3 regions of the Cellvibrio sp. PSBB023 genome follow, and region 1 is predicted to be linked to each of the others. Evidence: predicted binding sites of a transcription regulator. Region 1 holds the regulator's gene; each other region holds the start of a gene.
The links. The regulator FNR, encoded in region 1, switches genes on or off when oxygen is low (the NO sensors DNR and NnrR bind a similar motif). The targets are predictions, from matches to a motif close to TTGATNNNNATCAA.
Positions count from the first base shown of each region.

Region 1 (5,030 bases):
ACTGTATAAAAGGTAAAGAGTGGGGTAGGGGGCGTTAGTGAAGGGGGGAGCTTAGCAAAGGTTTTTGCCGCAACACTTAGGTGTTGCGGCAATTAGTTGCTGTCTAATTAGCCTAAAAACCCCATTGGGCTTTTGGTGATAGCAACGCTGACAATATAAGCAAATACCACTAAGGCATCTACCCAGAGGATTTTTTGCAGGAGCACGTTGCGAACCTTAAATGCGCCAACACCGAGAATGATAAATACAACCAAGCCGATGAGTTTGGCCATAAGCCAAGGATGCTCACCTGGTTTCATCCCCAAACTGACGGCTAATAGGATGCCGCTCACCAGCATGATGGTATTGATAATATGTGGGGCAATTTTCAGCAGTTTTTTGTTCAGTAGTGGTGAATTAATAAATAACAAAACACCACGTACAAAAAATATCAGCAGGGCGAGGGCGACAAACGTTAAGTGCAAGTGTTTAAGGGCTATATACACGGTGTTTTCCTTTTTAATGATGGATGAATCATTGTTGTATTAATTATCAGGGCTCAGCGCTTTGCTGACCAACGTTAGCATCTTGTCATTCAGCGGCAGTGTTAATGCTGCAGTATGACCAGTGGGTGACATTTTATTCCAGGTCTTGCGAATAATATCGATGAGCTTGGCTTCCTCGTGTTTACCGGCAAAATCCTCCAGATAAAACTCGATGAATACCAGGCAAATAACATCCTCAAGGGTTTGAACTTCTTCATCGCGCTTGAGGCTGCGTTTTAGCAGTAGGTCTTTTACCCGTGCAATAACCGCATCTTCATACCCTTGGCTGGCCATAATCTCACCGGCAATATCCCCATGCATTTGTGCCAAATCCAGTCGCCACTTTTTGTAGCCGGTACGATCCATGGGGTAATCGGAGCGAGGGATTTTCCAGCGGCAGATATGTTGGCTGCGTGCCGCCAGTTGTAGGGGGTCAGATGCGTGAGGACAAAACTGCGCCAGTCGTGCGCTCATGCGTTGGCCATAAATCCATTCTTTGGCAACAACCTTGCCATCCACTATTTCAGTATTAGGGTCTTGCAGGTTGGCCGTATCAAAAGCGGCGAGGGTGGCGTCCAGACGTTGGGCGTTAATCATTGTGGATACTCGTGGTGGTTAACAGTGACTGTCGCCGTTGGCGATGTTGCGCAGCTGTTCCATATTGGTAATCAGTACTTCTTTTTTATCAACAGAAATGACCTGTTGTTTTTGTAAGCGAGTAAAAATCCGGCTGACGGTTTCAATGGTCAAACCGAGGTAATTGCCAATATCTGTGCGCGACATGGGTAAGCGGAATGCATTGGCCGATAACTGGCGGCGGCTATTGCGGCTAGATATGCTTAACAGCAGGGCTGCAATGCGCTCCTCGGCACTACTTTTACTGAGCAAGGTAATAATTTGTTGGTCCTGAGTGATTTCGCGGCTCATTAACTGGAAAAAGTGACGCTGCAAATTGGGAATTTGCAAACTCAATTCTTCCATGCGATTAAACGGAATCTCGCATACAGACGCCGTTTCCAGTGCAATGACCGAGTTGGTATAACGGTTATCTGCAATACCGTCCATACCGACAACTTCACCGGGTAAATAAAATCCGGTGACTTGCTCTTCGCCGTTATCACTCAGTGTCAGTGCTTTTACGGCACCCGAGCGAATGGCATAAACGGAGTGGAAGTGATCATTGGCGCGGTAGAGATAATCGCCTTTTTGCAGGGGTTTGCCGCGCTGGATGATGCTGTTCAAGCGATCAATATCTTCAATGTGCAAGCTGATCGGCAAGCAGATAGTGTTTAAACGGCAATTTCCGCAACTAACGCGCTTATCGTGAGGGCAGCTGGAATCCTGGGTTTTTACAATGTGTTGATTAGCTGTCATAAGTCCACCACCTCAAATAAGTGACCATGGCCGCGAAACCTGCGGCAATAGTGTAATAAGCGATTGTTGCAGCTTTAATGGAGGCGGTAAATAGTTGATTTGGCTCAATTGTCCGCGGAATTTGCATTCGGCAGAGGGGAGCTTGCCCTGATGTATGGATATAACTAAAAAGCAGGTGGCTTTCTTAAAAAGCCCTCTTTACTTGGGGCTGACTGAATAATATATTGGTTCGGCTGGCCAGTTAGCAGCATTATTTATGGTAAGTCGCATCGTTGTTCTAGCAGTAAATCTATTAGCACCTCGTTCTGTTTTTCATAAGTAACATCTGAATCCGCCAGCGCAATCCCACTTGGGGTATTCATTTTTATTTTAAGAAAACATCGAGGTTTATTATGGCTAGAAGTACTGGCACCGTTAAGTGGTTCAACGAATCTAAAGGTTTTGGCTTTATTGCAAGCGAAGCTGGTCAGGACGTTTTTGTTCACTACAGTGCAATCAGCGGCTCAGGTTTCAAGACCTTGGCAGAAGGTCAGCGCGTAGAATTTGACGTAAAGCCCGGACAAAAAGGCCCACAGGCTGAAAATGTAGTTGGTCTTTGATCGTATCCTCGCGAACGCAAGAGCAATAAAAAAATCCGCCCGGGTAACCGAGGCGGATTTTTTTATTGTTTACAAATGCTTTGTTATTTCAATGATTCTGTATTGTTGATTAACCATGCAGCAGAACCTACTAGCGCTGCTTTGTCATTCACAATCAAACGAATCGATATGTCACTGACGTAGCCGGTCATTGGCCCCTTATTTTTGTAGCGCTCAAGAAAGTGTGATTCGGGTAATAGATCTACCAGCTTGGGAGTAATCCCTCCACCAATCACTACGCCACCTTTTGCGCCGAGGGAAAGCGCTTTGTCACCTGCGACTTCACCCAGTACGTCACAAAATGTCAACACTGCTTCGCGACAGAGTGGGTCTTGATTGGCAATGCCTTTGGTGCTCACATCGGCTGGTGTATAAGGCTGCGCTTCAACGCCTTCATTGTGCGCCAGGGCTCTGTAGAGTGTTACCAAGCCGCCGCCGGAAAGAATATTCTCCACAGAGACATGGTTCTGCTCTTTCAACAGAAAGGCTTTGATATCCAGCTCTTTTTCATTGGTTGGCGCGAAGCTGGCGTGGCCTCCTTCGGTGGGGATGATTCGCCAGTTGTTTTGGCTAGGCACTAGCGCGGCCATGCCAAAGCCCGTACCTGGCCCCATCACCACAATCGGTGCATCGGCACTGGATTTATGCGAGTCATATAATGTGATGAGTTCATCGTCTTCGAGAAAGGGAACTGCATAGGCAAGTGATGCAAAATCGTTGATCACATGCAGTGTTTTCATGCCCAGTTGATCGCGCAAGCCATCAATTGAAAACTTCCAATTAAGGTTGGTCATCGATGCTTGGCCATTTTCGATTGGACCGGCAATCGCGAGGCATGCATAGGCTGGAATTTCAATGCCAAACTCGCTACAGCAAGCTTTGATCATTGTTGCCATGTCTGGATAGTTGGCACATTTAAGTGTAATTTGGCGTTCTGCTGTGTAATTGACCTTGCCATTTGCGCGATTCTTGTCTGCATCAAACTCGACCAAACCGAAACGACCGTTAGTGCCTCCGATATCAGCAACCAGTAACAGGTTCATGAGACTCCTCAACTTCTTTTACATAAGAAGATTAGATTGTTATAGATGGTGTGTTAGGACCGTAGTAATTCTTGAGCGCGGGAGAATAACACTAAACGCAATTGGCGGAAATTCACTTTTGGGCGAGAGCCCCCAAATGCCTGCAATACGGCAGTAGGGAGAGTGTAATCGTGTTTAGTTAGGTTAATTTACATCATTTATAGATGATAAATGGTATTTATGTTGTCGCTTATTAGCTTTCTTTGTATTTTGTTGACAGCGCTGTCATTAATGGGTAGCGTTCTCGCTGATTACTCTTTATTACATATATGTCGTTCCGGAGGTTGCACAAGTGCAGTGGCCCAGTATCACTAGCAAGGTTAAAAAAGATCCTGTTCTCGAGGCAAAGATTGATCACATTCTTGGTGATATGAGCCTAGAAGAGAAAATAGGGCAAATGATTCAGCCGGAAATCAGGCATTTAACACCGCAGGATGTGAAGGATTTTCACATAGGTTCAGTATTGAATGGTGGTGGCTCAGTACCAAATGGAAATCGTTACTCAAAAGCAGCTGATTGGTTGGCAATCGCAGATGCCTATTATCAAGCGTCTATGGATGATAGCGATGGCTATCTAGCGATTCCGATTATGTGGGGAACGGACGCAGTACACGGTGTTGGCAATATTGTTGGTGCGACTTTGTTTCCCCATAACATTGCACTGGGGGCAGCGCGCAACCCGGAATTGATTAAGCAAATCGGCAATATCACCGCAACAGAAATTGCGGTAACTGGCCTGGATTGGGATTTTTCGCCTACCGTAGCAGTCGCTCGTGATGATCGCTGGGGGCGCACTTATGAGTCCTATTCAGAGCATCCTGAGTTGGTGCGTGACTACGCTGGGATGATGGTGGAAGGGCTGCAAGGCGAGGCTGGTGATTCCGGCTTTCTGTCGAGCTACAAGGTCCTCTCTACTGCAAAACATTTTATTGCTGACGGCGGTACCCATAACGGAATTGATCGTGGTGATTGCCTTGCTGACGAAGAGACTTTGTATCGCATACATGCGGCAGGGTATTACAGTGCAATAGAGGCCGGTGTCCAGTCGGTGATGGCATCTTTTAATAGCTGGCACGGCGAACATATGCACGGCCATCAATATTTACTGACCCAAGTGTTAAAAGAGCAAATGGGTTTTGATGGTCTTGTAGTTGGCGATTGGAATGGCCATGGCTTTGTTGCTGGTGCGACAGTGCTCAATTGTCCGCAAGCGGTCAATGCGGGGCTGGATATCTTCATGGTGCCTGATCCTGATTGGAAGCAGTTGTATCGCAACACATTGGAGCAGGCAAAAACGGGGGTTATACCTCTGTCGCGTATTGATGATGCCGTAAAGCGTATCTTGCGCGTTAAGTTGCGAGCAAATCTGTGGCACAAAGGCCTGCCATCACAGCGTCCTTATGCTGGCAAAG
Region 1 covers NZ_CP019799.1:795,491-800,520, forward strand. The annotation lists gene B0D95_RS03580 (SirB2 family protein) at 108-485, opposite strand; gene B0D95_RS03585 (DUF4202 domain-containing protein) at 525-1,121, opposite strand; gene fnr (fumarate/nitrate reduction transcriptional regulator Fnr) at 1,140-1,898, opposite strand; gene B0D95_RS03595 (cold-shock protein) at 2,291-2,497, shown strand; gene glk (glucokinase) at 2,581-3,579, opposite strand; gene B0D95_RS03605 (exo 1,3/1,4-beta-D-glucan glucohydrolase) at 3,911-5,030, shown strand, end outside.

Region 2 (5,030 bases), 2.1 Mb from region 1:
CTTGATCGTTGCGCGAGCGTCCGGTATGCAGCTTTTTGCCGGTGATGCCGATGCGCTGGGTGAGCAGTGCTTCGATGTTCATGTGCACATCTTCAAGGCTGACGGACCAGGTAAATTTACCGGCGACAATCTCTGCACGAATTTCTTCAAGGCCAGTGATGATCTGGTCGCGCTCGGCCTCGGTCAGCACACCGACTTTGGCGAGCATGGTGGCGTGGGCGATGGAGCCGTTGATATCGTGGTGATAGAGGCGGTAATCAAAACCGATAGAGGCGGTGAAACGCTCAACAAAGGCGTCGGTGGCTTCACTGAAGCGGCCGCCCCAGGGTTTGATGGGCTGATCGTTTTGGCTCATGAGGAAGTGTCCACAAACTAGAAATAATGAAAGAGATGGCAGGCGCGCATAGGCTATATTCACCTCTAGGCCTTCTTTAACAAGGCAAGCCGCCGCAGGCCGGGCATTATAGCCCAACGACCCATAAAAGATGACCTGTAAATAAGTCGCTGCGCCGGTAAGGCATTTCTTCAGTCGAGCAATGAGAATTTATGATGACCACCCGGGACAAGCCGCCTGCACCTGACGCTGCCGAGCCTGCCAATCCCTTTCTGGCAGATTTATGCAGCAGCCAGTCCGTATTTTTACTGGTACTGGTGGCGGAGCTGCTGGCGGTACTGCTGACGATCAGCGCCTCGTCCGGCCTGCAGCATTTTAATTGGGACAAGCTGGCGCTGATCTCGGTGCAGATCCAGTGGGTGGTGCTGTTCAGTGCGATTGCCTTGTGCCGACTGCGTTTTTGGTTGGGGCGACAGAGCCACCTGCGCGCCGGGTGCACCAGTTATGCGTTGGTACTGGTGATTACGCTGGTGCTGTCGAGTGCCGGGCAATGGATTATTTATGGCTTCAGCGGTCTCGCGCTGGTGGACGACTATCACTTTGAATTTAACGGCTGGCAACTGCTGAATAATATGGTGATCGCTGCGATTTTAGCGGGTATTTTATTGCGCTATTTGTATTTGCAGCAGCAGTTGCGCAACCAGCAACAGGCGGAAATGCACGCGCGTATTCAGGCGTTACAGTCGCGTATTCGCCCGCATTTTTTGTTTAACAGTATGAATTCCATCGCCAGTTTAATTGCGACTGATCCGGATACTGCCGAGCGAGTGGTGGAGGATTTATCGGAGTTATTTCGCGCAAGCCTGGCCGAGCCAAGCTTGATCCCGCTGGAGCGCGAACTGAGCCTGTGCAAACACTATTTGGATATAGAGCAGTTGCGCCTGGGTAAACGCTTGCAGGTGGATTGGCAAATTAGCGAGTGCAACCCGCAGCTAAAAATCCCCAGCTTGATGTTGCAGCCGCTGGTAGAAAATGCCATTTTCCACGGCGTGGAACCGCTGCCGCGCGGGGGAAACATTACGATTAAAGTCTCGCAAAACGATAAGCAATTAAGCATCGTCATTAGCAACCCCTATTTGTTGGTGAAAAAAAATCAGCACAATAGCGAACCCGCGCAACGTCATAACCGTATGGCATTGGATAATATTCGCCGTCGCCTCACCGCCCACTTTGGTGCAGCGGCACGCCTTTCCAGCAGTGCGGAAAATGGCGTATTCACCACCTATATTTTTTGCCCGTTAACACAATAGCGATAACCCGCAATTATTCGGAATCACTGGTATGGAATTGCTTATTGTTGATGATGAAACCCTGGCGCGGCAGCGTTTGTTGCGCATGGTGGAAAAAATTGATGGCTTTCATGTCGTGGCTGAGGCCGATAATGCGGAAGCCGCGCTGGCATCCATTACCGAGCATGACCCGGATATAGTGCTGCTGGATATTCGCATGCCTGGTCGCGATGGTTTGAGCCTGGCAAAAGATATCAGCCAATTGGAAGATCCACCGGTCGTTATTTTTTGCACCGCTTACGATCAGTATGCGCTGGATGCATTTGGCACTAATGCTGTTGGCTATTTACTCAAGCCGGTCAAAGCCGAGCAATTATTGCAGGTGCTGGAAAAGGCGCAAAAGCTCAACAAAATCCAGCGCCTTGCGGTGCAGCAACCGGCAGCGCGGGAGAACCAGCGTAGCCACATCACGGCCAAAACCCGGCGCGGTGTGGAATTAATTCCACTGGAGGATATTCGCTATTTTCTTGCCGATCAAAAATACGTCACCGTCTATCATCGCGGCGGCGAACATTTGCTCGATGAAACCTTGAAAGAATTGGAAGAAGAATTTAACGGGCGCTTTGTGCGTGTACATCGCAATTCGCTGGTGTCGATTAAACATATCGAAGCCTTGGAGCGCAATGGGCAAGGGCAGTATCAAGTGCGCCTTGCCGATACCCTGACGCGGCCCATTATCAGCCGTCGCCACGTGAGCGATTTAAAAGAATTGCTCAAAATGATTTAGTGCGCGTCAGCAGTCAATCGCTGACGCCATGGAATATCCAATTTAAAACGAATAGGCCGCGCCCAGCATAAATACCAGCGGATCAATTGTGACATCCACGCGCGCTGCTTGAGTTCCATCCACTGAAATGCGCGCGGTAGTTTCTATATCAATTTTCCACACAGCGGCATTTAAATACCAGTTGTCATTGAGTTGCCAATCGGCACCCAGTTGCAGCGCGACGCCGGTTGAATCCTTGAGTGAAATATCCGTATCGCCTACCAGCGCGCTATCCAACGCAGCGCTGCTCTTGGTATCAAAAAAGGTGGTGTAGTTCAGGCCTATGCCCGCATAGGGTTGAAATTTGCCTTCACCCAGCGGGTAATATTGCAGGGACACAGTGGGCGGCAGGTGTTTGGTGCTGCCAATATCCACACCACTGAGTGCGCCGCTCCCCACAATATCGTGCTCAAAGGGCAGCGCGGCCAGCACTTCAATGCCGATATGGGGTGTGGCAAACCAGGTGCCGGAAAAGCCCAGCCCGGTTGCATCTTCTACATCCACGCCACCACCTAATACGCTGCCACTGCTTGCATCGGGCGCGACTTGGGCAACCCCAACACGCACTAAAAAATCACCTGCTTCGTGAGCATGAGTTGCCGCTGCTACACAACTGCTACCTAATACCAGAGCCATTACTAATTGACGCATGTGCATTTCCTCTGTTGTTAACACAATTGTTAAATCACAGAGGCAGTGTTACGAAATTTCACATTATAAAAATTGATATATATCAATTAGTTTTAGCGCTGTAAAAAATAAAAACCTAACTGAAAATTATTTGATACAGCGCAAGGTGCGAGTTGTGTAGATGATTTTTTATGCTATTGATCTTCTTGCGACACAAATGAAAATCCATCGGGGTATTGGTGGTAGCCATCAAAATCCCCTTTGCTAAGCGGCACACCCGCTGCACGGCCAATGGCGTAAGCCATGTTCAGGTGGAAGAAAAAATTGGGCAGTGCATAGTGATAAACATATTCTTCTGCCGGTAATTGTAATGGAGTAAACCCGGCCTGGTCCTCAATCAGACTTGCTGTGCTGGCCGCATCGTTTAGCGGAAGTGATTGTAAGTACTGAATAGTTTGATCCAGCTGTAATTGAATACCCGCGAAGGTTTCATCCTTATTATCAAACGTGATGCGCTCACGGCCACTCAGCGGGCAACAACAGCGCAATGAAAAGTTGGCCGCGGTGCGCAGCTGGGCAAGGAGCGGTAGCATATCGGGGTGTAGGCTGTGTTTCAGTATCTGCGGGTTGCCTTGTTGATGGATATCTATCTTATGAACAATCGTTTTTAGTTGCTGCAAGTAATGTTGAAATATAGTCGACGGATTTTTATGGTTGTTATTCATTGTGAGTTACCAACAGTGATGTAGTTGCTGCGGCGCGCAAAAAAATTATTTTTTGCGCGCCGCGATAGATATTATGTGATCGTGGTTATTTTTTCCGGAAGAGTAATGTCACGCGGTTGGATTCGCCGATCAGTTGGTTTTGCTGCTTTTGTGCATCGGTGCCGTTCAGGTTGGGTGGCAGGCGCCAGACATTGTCATTCTCTTGCGGATTGTCTTTGGGGTTTTTGTTGATATCACTGCTGTCTACCAATTCAAAACCCGCCTTTAACATCGCCGACACTATATCTGACTCTTTTAAATAACCACGGCTACCATCGGCCCAGGCGTCAGGTTTGGATTCGCTCATGGCATGTTGCACAACGCCCACTGTGCCATTGGGTTTAAGTACCCGATAGGTCTCTGCCAGTGCTTGTTGCAGGTACTGGCCCTTGGCATCAAAGCGCGCGAGATTATGCAGTGCGCGGATAAACAACACAGCATCAACCTGTCCGGTCAGGTCAGCGGGCAAATCTGCAAAGGTATAGGCATCCACCTGCGCACTGCCCCAGCGTTTTGCATCAGTGCGCCATTGTGCTGGCCATTGTTCGCGTTTCTTGATGAACTCCGGCGTAGCAAAGCCACCAAACTCCGGCCACATGGACAAGCTGTAATCCACACCGATCAAGCGGCCTTTCTCACCCAGATACGGCATGAGGATTTTAGAGTACCAGCCATCGCCCGGCAGTGCTTCCAGCACCACATCGCCGGGGCGAATCCCAAAAAATTCCAGCGTTTCTACCGGGTTGCGTGCCACATAGCGGGCCTGATGTTCGGCGGGCAGCGATTGGGTGATATTAATTAATTGTTGTTTATCGGCGGCACTGAGGTGTTTTTTGTCAGGTGTGGTTGTGTTGTCTATTGCGCAACTGGACAAGAACAGTGCAGTGGCGAGCAGGGCGATTTTCTTCATCGGGAAACTCCTTTAAGGGATGGGTTTTTATCTGTTATCAATCTGGCGGTTTATTATTCGCTTATTTTTGTTGATAAATCATTATTTTTTGTAAAGGTGCGCTGCGATTGTGCATAGAGTCTGGTTTTATGACAAATTGCATCTGATTATTGCCACAGTAGTGTTCTACACTCAATATCTCTGTGCTATGTAGCGCGAGATTTTTTTACTTAACATTTCCGGATGGACATAACGATTATGAACAGTCTGTTATCGAATAATAAATCAGCGGTATTCC
Region 2 covers NZ_CP019799.1:2,880,856-2,885,885, reverse strand. The annotation lists gene argH (argininosuccinate lyase) at 1-355, opposite strand, end outside; gene B0D95_RS12615 (sensor histidine kinase) at 547-1,644, shown strand; gene B0D95_RS12610 (LytTR family DNA-binding domain-containing protein) at 1,676-2,410, shown strand; gene B0D95_RS12605 (OmpW family protein) at 2,453-3,100, opposite strand; gene B0D95_RS12600 (DUF1993 domain-containing protein) at 3,274-3,804, opposite strand; gene B0D95_RS12595 (class I SAM-dependent methyltransferase) at 3,890-4,753, opposite strand; gene B0D95_RS12590 (alpha/beta hydrolase) at 4,991-5,030, shown strand, end outside.
Region 2: B0D95_RS12605 (OmpW family protein) is a predicted target of FNR. The motif match lies at 3,173-3,186, and genes of this name have one in related genera.

Region 3 (5,030 bases), 1.4 Mb from region 1:
CTTCGGTCGCCCTTTTATTGCCAACCCCGATTTGGTGGAACGCCTTAAGGCGGGCGCACCGCTGGCAAGCCCCAACCCGGCAACACTGTTTGGCGGCGGCGCGGAAGGCTATATCGATTACCCAACCTTTGCAGATGCAAATTAACCCGGAGCAAATCCCATGACTACACTCAATTCTGTTCTGATTACCGGCGCCTCTACTGGCATTGGTGCCACCTATGCCGACCGTTTCGCACAACGCGGCCATGATCTGGTGTTGGTTGCACGCGACCAAGCGCGACTGGATGCACTCGCAGATCGCCTGCATGAACAATACGGCGTTAAGGTCGATGTCCTGCCTGCCGATCTGACTAAAGCCGGTGATCTGGCCATTGTTGAAGCGCGCCTGCGCGATGACGAACACATCGGAACACTGATCAATAATGCCGGTATCGCCCAGTCTGGCGGCTTTATCGAGCAGACGCCTAACGCCATTGAGCAGTTGATCGCACTCAATATCACCGCACTGACACGACTTTCAAACGCAATAGCGCCGCGCTTGGTACAAGCAGGTAAAGGCGCCATCGTCAATATCAGCTCTGTGGTTGGCCTCGCGCCCGAATTCCAAATGTCGGTGTATGGCGCGACCAAAGCTTTTGTGCTGTTTTTATCGCAAGGTTTGCAAGTGGAACTGTCAGCTAAAGGGGTTTATGTCCAAGCAGTACTTCCTGCCGGAACCTACACCGAAATTTGGGATCGCGCAGGCATCGACATCAGCAGCTTCCCAGCAATGATGAAAGTAGATGACTTGGTGGATGCGGCACTAGTCGGCTTTGATCGCCGCGAACGGATCACCATACCACCGCTGCAAAACGCGGCACGCTGGGACGCTCTTGATGGCGCGCGGCAAACGCTGCTGGCTGACATCAATCAGGCCAAAGCCGCCGAGCGCTATCAACACGCTGATTAACAAGAACCTCTCACTGTCATTTGCGCAGATAACATCTATGAAAAATCTTAAACCTGTCGTACTCATTACCGGCGCGTCGTCGGGCATCGGCGAAGCCATCGCCAACAAACTGATTGCCGAGGGTTACAAGGTCTACGGCACCAGCAGACGCGGCGCCACCTCTGGCCAGCATCGCTTCCCGATGCTGGAGCTGGATGTCACTGACGATGCGTCCGTCGCCACCGCAGTTGAAAAGTTGTTGGCGCGTGAAGGGCGGATTGATGTGCTCGTAAACAACGCCGGTTTTGGTATTGCACCAGCGGTGGCCGAGGAAAGCTCCATCGAGCAGGCCAAGGCGCTGTTCGATACCAACTTTCTGGGCGTTGTACGCATGACCCACGCCGTGGTACCGCAAATGCGTCGCCAAGGCAGCGGCCGGATTATCAACATGAGTTCTATTCTCGGTGTGGTGCCAATGCCCTACGTGGCGCTCTATGTCGCCAGCAAACATGCGGTTGAAGGCTATTCGGAATCGCTGGATCATGAATTGCGTACTCAGGGCATCAGAGTCTCGGCGATTGAACCCGCCTATACCAAAACCAAGTTCGAGGCGAACAATATCGAGCCAGATACCAAGCGTGGCGAATACGAGTCACTGCGCAAACACCTGGCACAGGTCGTGGGCGAGGCGATGAAAAATGCCGATGAACCCTCAGTAGTGGCGGATGTAGTACTCACTGCCATTCGCGCCGAAAAACCCAGGCGCCGCTACACCGCTGGCAAAGCCGCCGCACAATTGCAGTTTATGCGCCGCTTCGCGCCGACAGGCCTTTTGGATTCTGGCATTCGCAAAAGCTTGCAACTTGATGCTTGAATAGGGGCAGAAAAATGAAAGCACTTATCCTCAAACGCTATGGCAAGTCCGATCAGCTCGCCTTTGCCGATATTGCCCAGCCAAGCATCAAGCCCAACGAAGTACTCGTTCGAGTTCATGCAGTTGGCTTGAACCCAATAGACAACATGATCCCGAAAGGCATGTTCAAGCCGATTCTCCAATTCCAGCTACCGGCAGTGATGGGTAGCGATGTCGCCGGTGTTGTTGTGGAAGTGGGCAGCCAAGTTACCCGCTTTAAGGTGGGTGATGCGATCTTTGCAAGCACCTTTGATTCAGGTAATGGAACCCTTGCGGAATATGCCGTGGTGGCCGAGCACGCGGCTGCTTTAAAACCAACAAATCTGGATTTTGCAGAAGCAGCCTCGATCCCCATGGTCGGACTTACCGCATGGCAAGCACTGAAAGAGCGAGGCCAGATCAAACCCGGGCAGAAAGTATTTATCCCCGCCGGTTCCGGCGGTATTGGCACCTTTGCTATTCAACTCGCCAAATACCTTGGCGCAACCGTAGGCACCACCACCAGCACAACCAATATCGATTTAGTTAAACGCTTGGGGGCGGATGAAATCATTGATTACAAGAAGCAGGCCTTTGAAAAGGTACTGCAAAGCTACGATTTGGTACTGGGTACTCTCAGGGGCGACGAAATCAAAAAATCGCTGCAGATTGTAAAACCCGGCAGCAATGTGATTTCGCTGGTTGGGCCACCTGACATCGCCTTTGCCCACGCACGGGGAATGAACTTTTTGATGAAATTTGTGTTTGGGTTGCTAAGCAGCAAAATAATTCGCCAAGCGAAACAACGCGCTGCGGAGTATTCATTCCTGTTTGTACATCCGGACGGACGCCAGCTTGCCGAACTTGGCAAACTGATTGAGGCTATGCAAATCCTCCCAGTGATCGACAAGGTGTTCACGTTTGATCAAACCAAAGAGGCACTGGCTTATCTCGAAGAGGGTCGAGCCAAGGGTAAGGTTGTTGTTTCCATGGATAAATTGCAGGGGCAACAAATCTTCCCGTGAGACTGGAATCTTCACTCACGAACCACACTCACCACAATTTATATTGACCCACATCAATGATTCCTGTAATTTCAGTAATTACTGAAATTACAGGAATCCCGCAAATGCCCATTGCTCTGACCCCGATGATCCAATCCTGCATCCTTCACTTTGGCGAAATGGGAAGCCGTTGGGGGATTAACCGTACCGTGGGGCAAATGTATGCGCTGCTGGTGCTGAGTAAAGAACCGCTCTGCGCGGATGATATGACTGAAGCGCTGGGTATTTCCCGCTCCAATGTGAGCATGGGCTTAAAAGAATTAATGTCCTGGGAGCTGGTGAAGTTGCAGCATCGCCCCGGTGAGCGCAAAGAATTTTATTCGGCGCCGGGCGATGTCTGGGATATAGCCAAAACCCTGATTGAGCAGCGTCGCAAACGCGAAATCGACCCAACCTTGTCCACCTTGCGCAATTTGCTGATCGAAAAGCCAGCTAATCCCGAAGAAGAATATGCCCAGCAACGCATGCGTGAAATGCATGAACTGATTGAAATGATCACTCTCTGGACGCAGGAAATTCAGCGTCTGGACTCAGCCAACCTCGGCAAGCTACTCAAGCTCGGCAGCAGTATTGGCAAAGTGTTGGATATGAAAGATCGCCTGCTCGGCGGTAAAAAAGAATCCACGACCTAATTGACCGAGGTACCCGCTATGCTCGACACATTTATCCTTTCGCGCATCCAATTCGCGGCGAATATTTCCTTTCACATTTTGTTTCCCACTATTACCATCGCGCTGTGCTGGTTTTTGTTTTATTTCAAAATTCGCTACAACCGCAGCGGCGATGAAGTGTGGATGCGCGCCTATCGCTTTTGGGTCAAGGTCTTTGCCCTGACGTTTGCACTCGGCGTGGTCAGCGGAATTACCATGAGTTTTCAATTCGGCACCAACTGGCCGGGCTACATGGAAACCGTCGGTAATATTGCGGGGCCCTTGCTTGGTTATGAAGTGCTGACCGCTTTTTTTCTGGAGGCCACATTCCTTGGCATTATGTTGTTTGGGATTGATCGCGTATCCAACCGCATTCATACCTTCGCCACGTTTTTAGTGGCCTTCGGCACCAGCATGTCTGCCTTCTGGATTATTGCGTTGAACTCCTGGATGCAAACGCCCACCGGTTTTGAAATGCGCGATGGTGTTGCCTACCCCACTGATTGGCTGGCGATTATTTTTAATCCGTCCATGCCTTATCGCTTGTCGCACATGCTGGTCGCATCGGGCTTAACTGCTGCCTTTTTAATTGCCGGAATTTCCGCTTACCGCATTCTTAAAGGCGATCACAAACCAGCACCGCGCCTTGCATTAAAAACCGCTACGATTGCTGCAGCGATTTTAATTCCCATCCAAATTTTTCTGGGCGATATGCACGGCTTAAATTCTCTGCATCACCAACCCGCCAAAGTCGCCGCGATTGAAGCCGTATGGCACACCGAAAAAGGCGCGCCGCTGGTGCTGTTTGCAATCCCCGATAAGGAAACGCAATCCAACAAATTCGCAATTGAAATTCCCAAGATGGCGAGCTTGATTCTCACCCATAAAATGGACGGCGAATTAAAAGGGCTGAACGAATTCCCCAATGCCCATCCACCGGTTGCGCCGTTGTTTTATGGCTTCCGCATTATGGTAGGTATTGGCACCTTGATGTTATTGGTATCCTGGTGGGGCTGCTGGTGCTATTGGCGCAAACAGGAAATTCCACCGCTGCTGCTAAAAGTATTTGTAGGCATGACTTTCTCCGGTTGGATTGCCACACTCGCCGGTTGGTATGTGACTGAAATTGGTCGTCAACCCTGGTTAGTCACCGGCGTATTAGCCACCGCCGATGCCGTCACCAAAACACCGGCCACCAATGTGGGAATATCCCTGACGGTTTATCTCACACTCTATGTTGTTTTGTTATTTGCTTATGTACGCACCCTGTTTCTTATGGCGAGAAAATCGGTGTTGGTGGATCGCCCGGAAGAGGTAGAAACACTGCAAGAAAAATTAATCAGCGCGCAGAACGCACACTAAAAGGGGAGCGATACATGACAGACATTAGCCAACTCACCGGACAAGCCTTTTGGCTGCCCGTTATTTTTATCGGCCTTATGGCGCTCGCCTTTTTCATCTACGCAATTCTGGATGGCTACGACCTGGGCGTTGGT
Region 3 covers NZ_CP019799.1:4,076,583-4,081,612, reverse strand. The annotation lists gene B0D95_RS17560 (alkene reductase) at 1-145, shown strand, start outside; gene B0D95_RS17555 (SDR family oxidoreductase) at 161-949, shown strand; gene B0D95_RS17550 (oxidoreductase) at 987-1,802, shown strand; gene B0D95_RS17545 (NADP-dependent oxidoreductase) at 1,817-2,845, shown strand; gene B0D95_RS17540 (GbsR/MarR family transcriptional regulator) at 2,950-3,516, shown strand; gene B0D95_RS17535 (cytochrome ubiquinol oxidase subunit I) at 3,535-4,896, shown strand; gene B0D95_RS17530 (cytochrome d ubiquinol oxidase subunit II) at 4,911-5,030, shown strand, end outside.
Region 3: B0D95_RS17540 (GbsR/MarR family transcriptional regulator) is a predicted target of FNR. The motif match lies at 2,889-2,902, and genes of this name have one in related genera.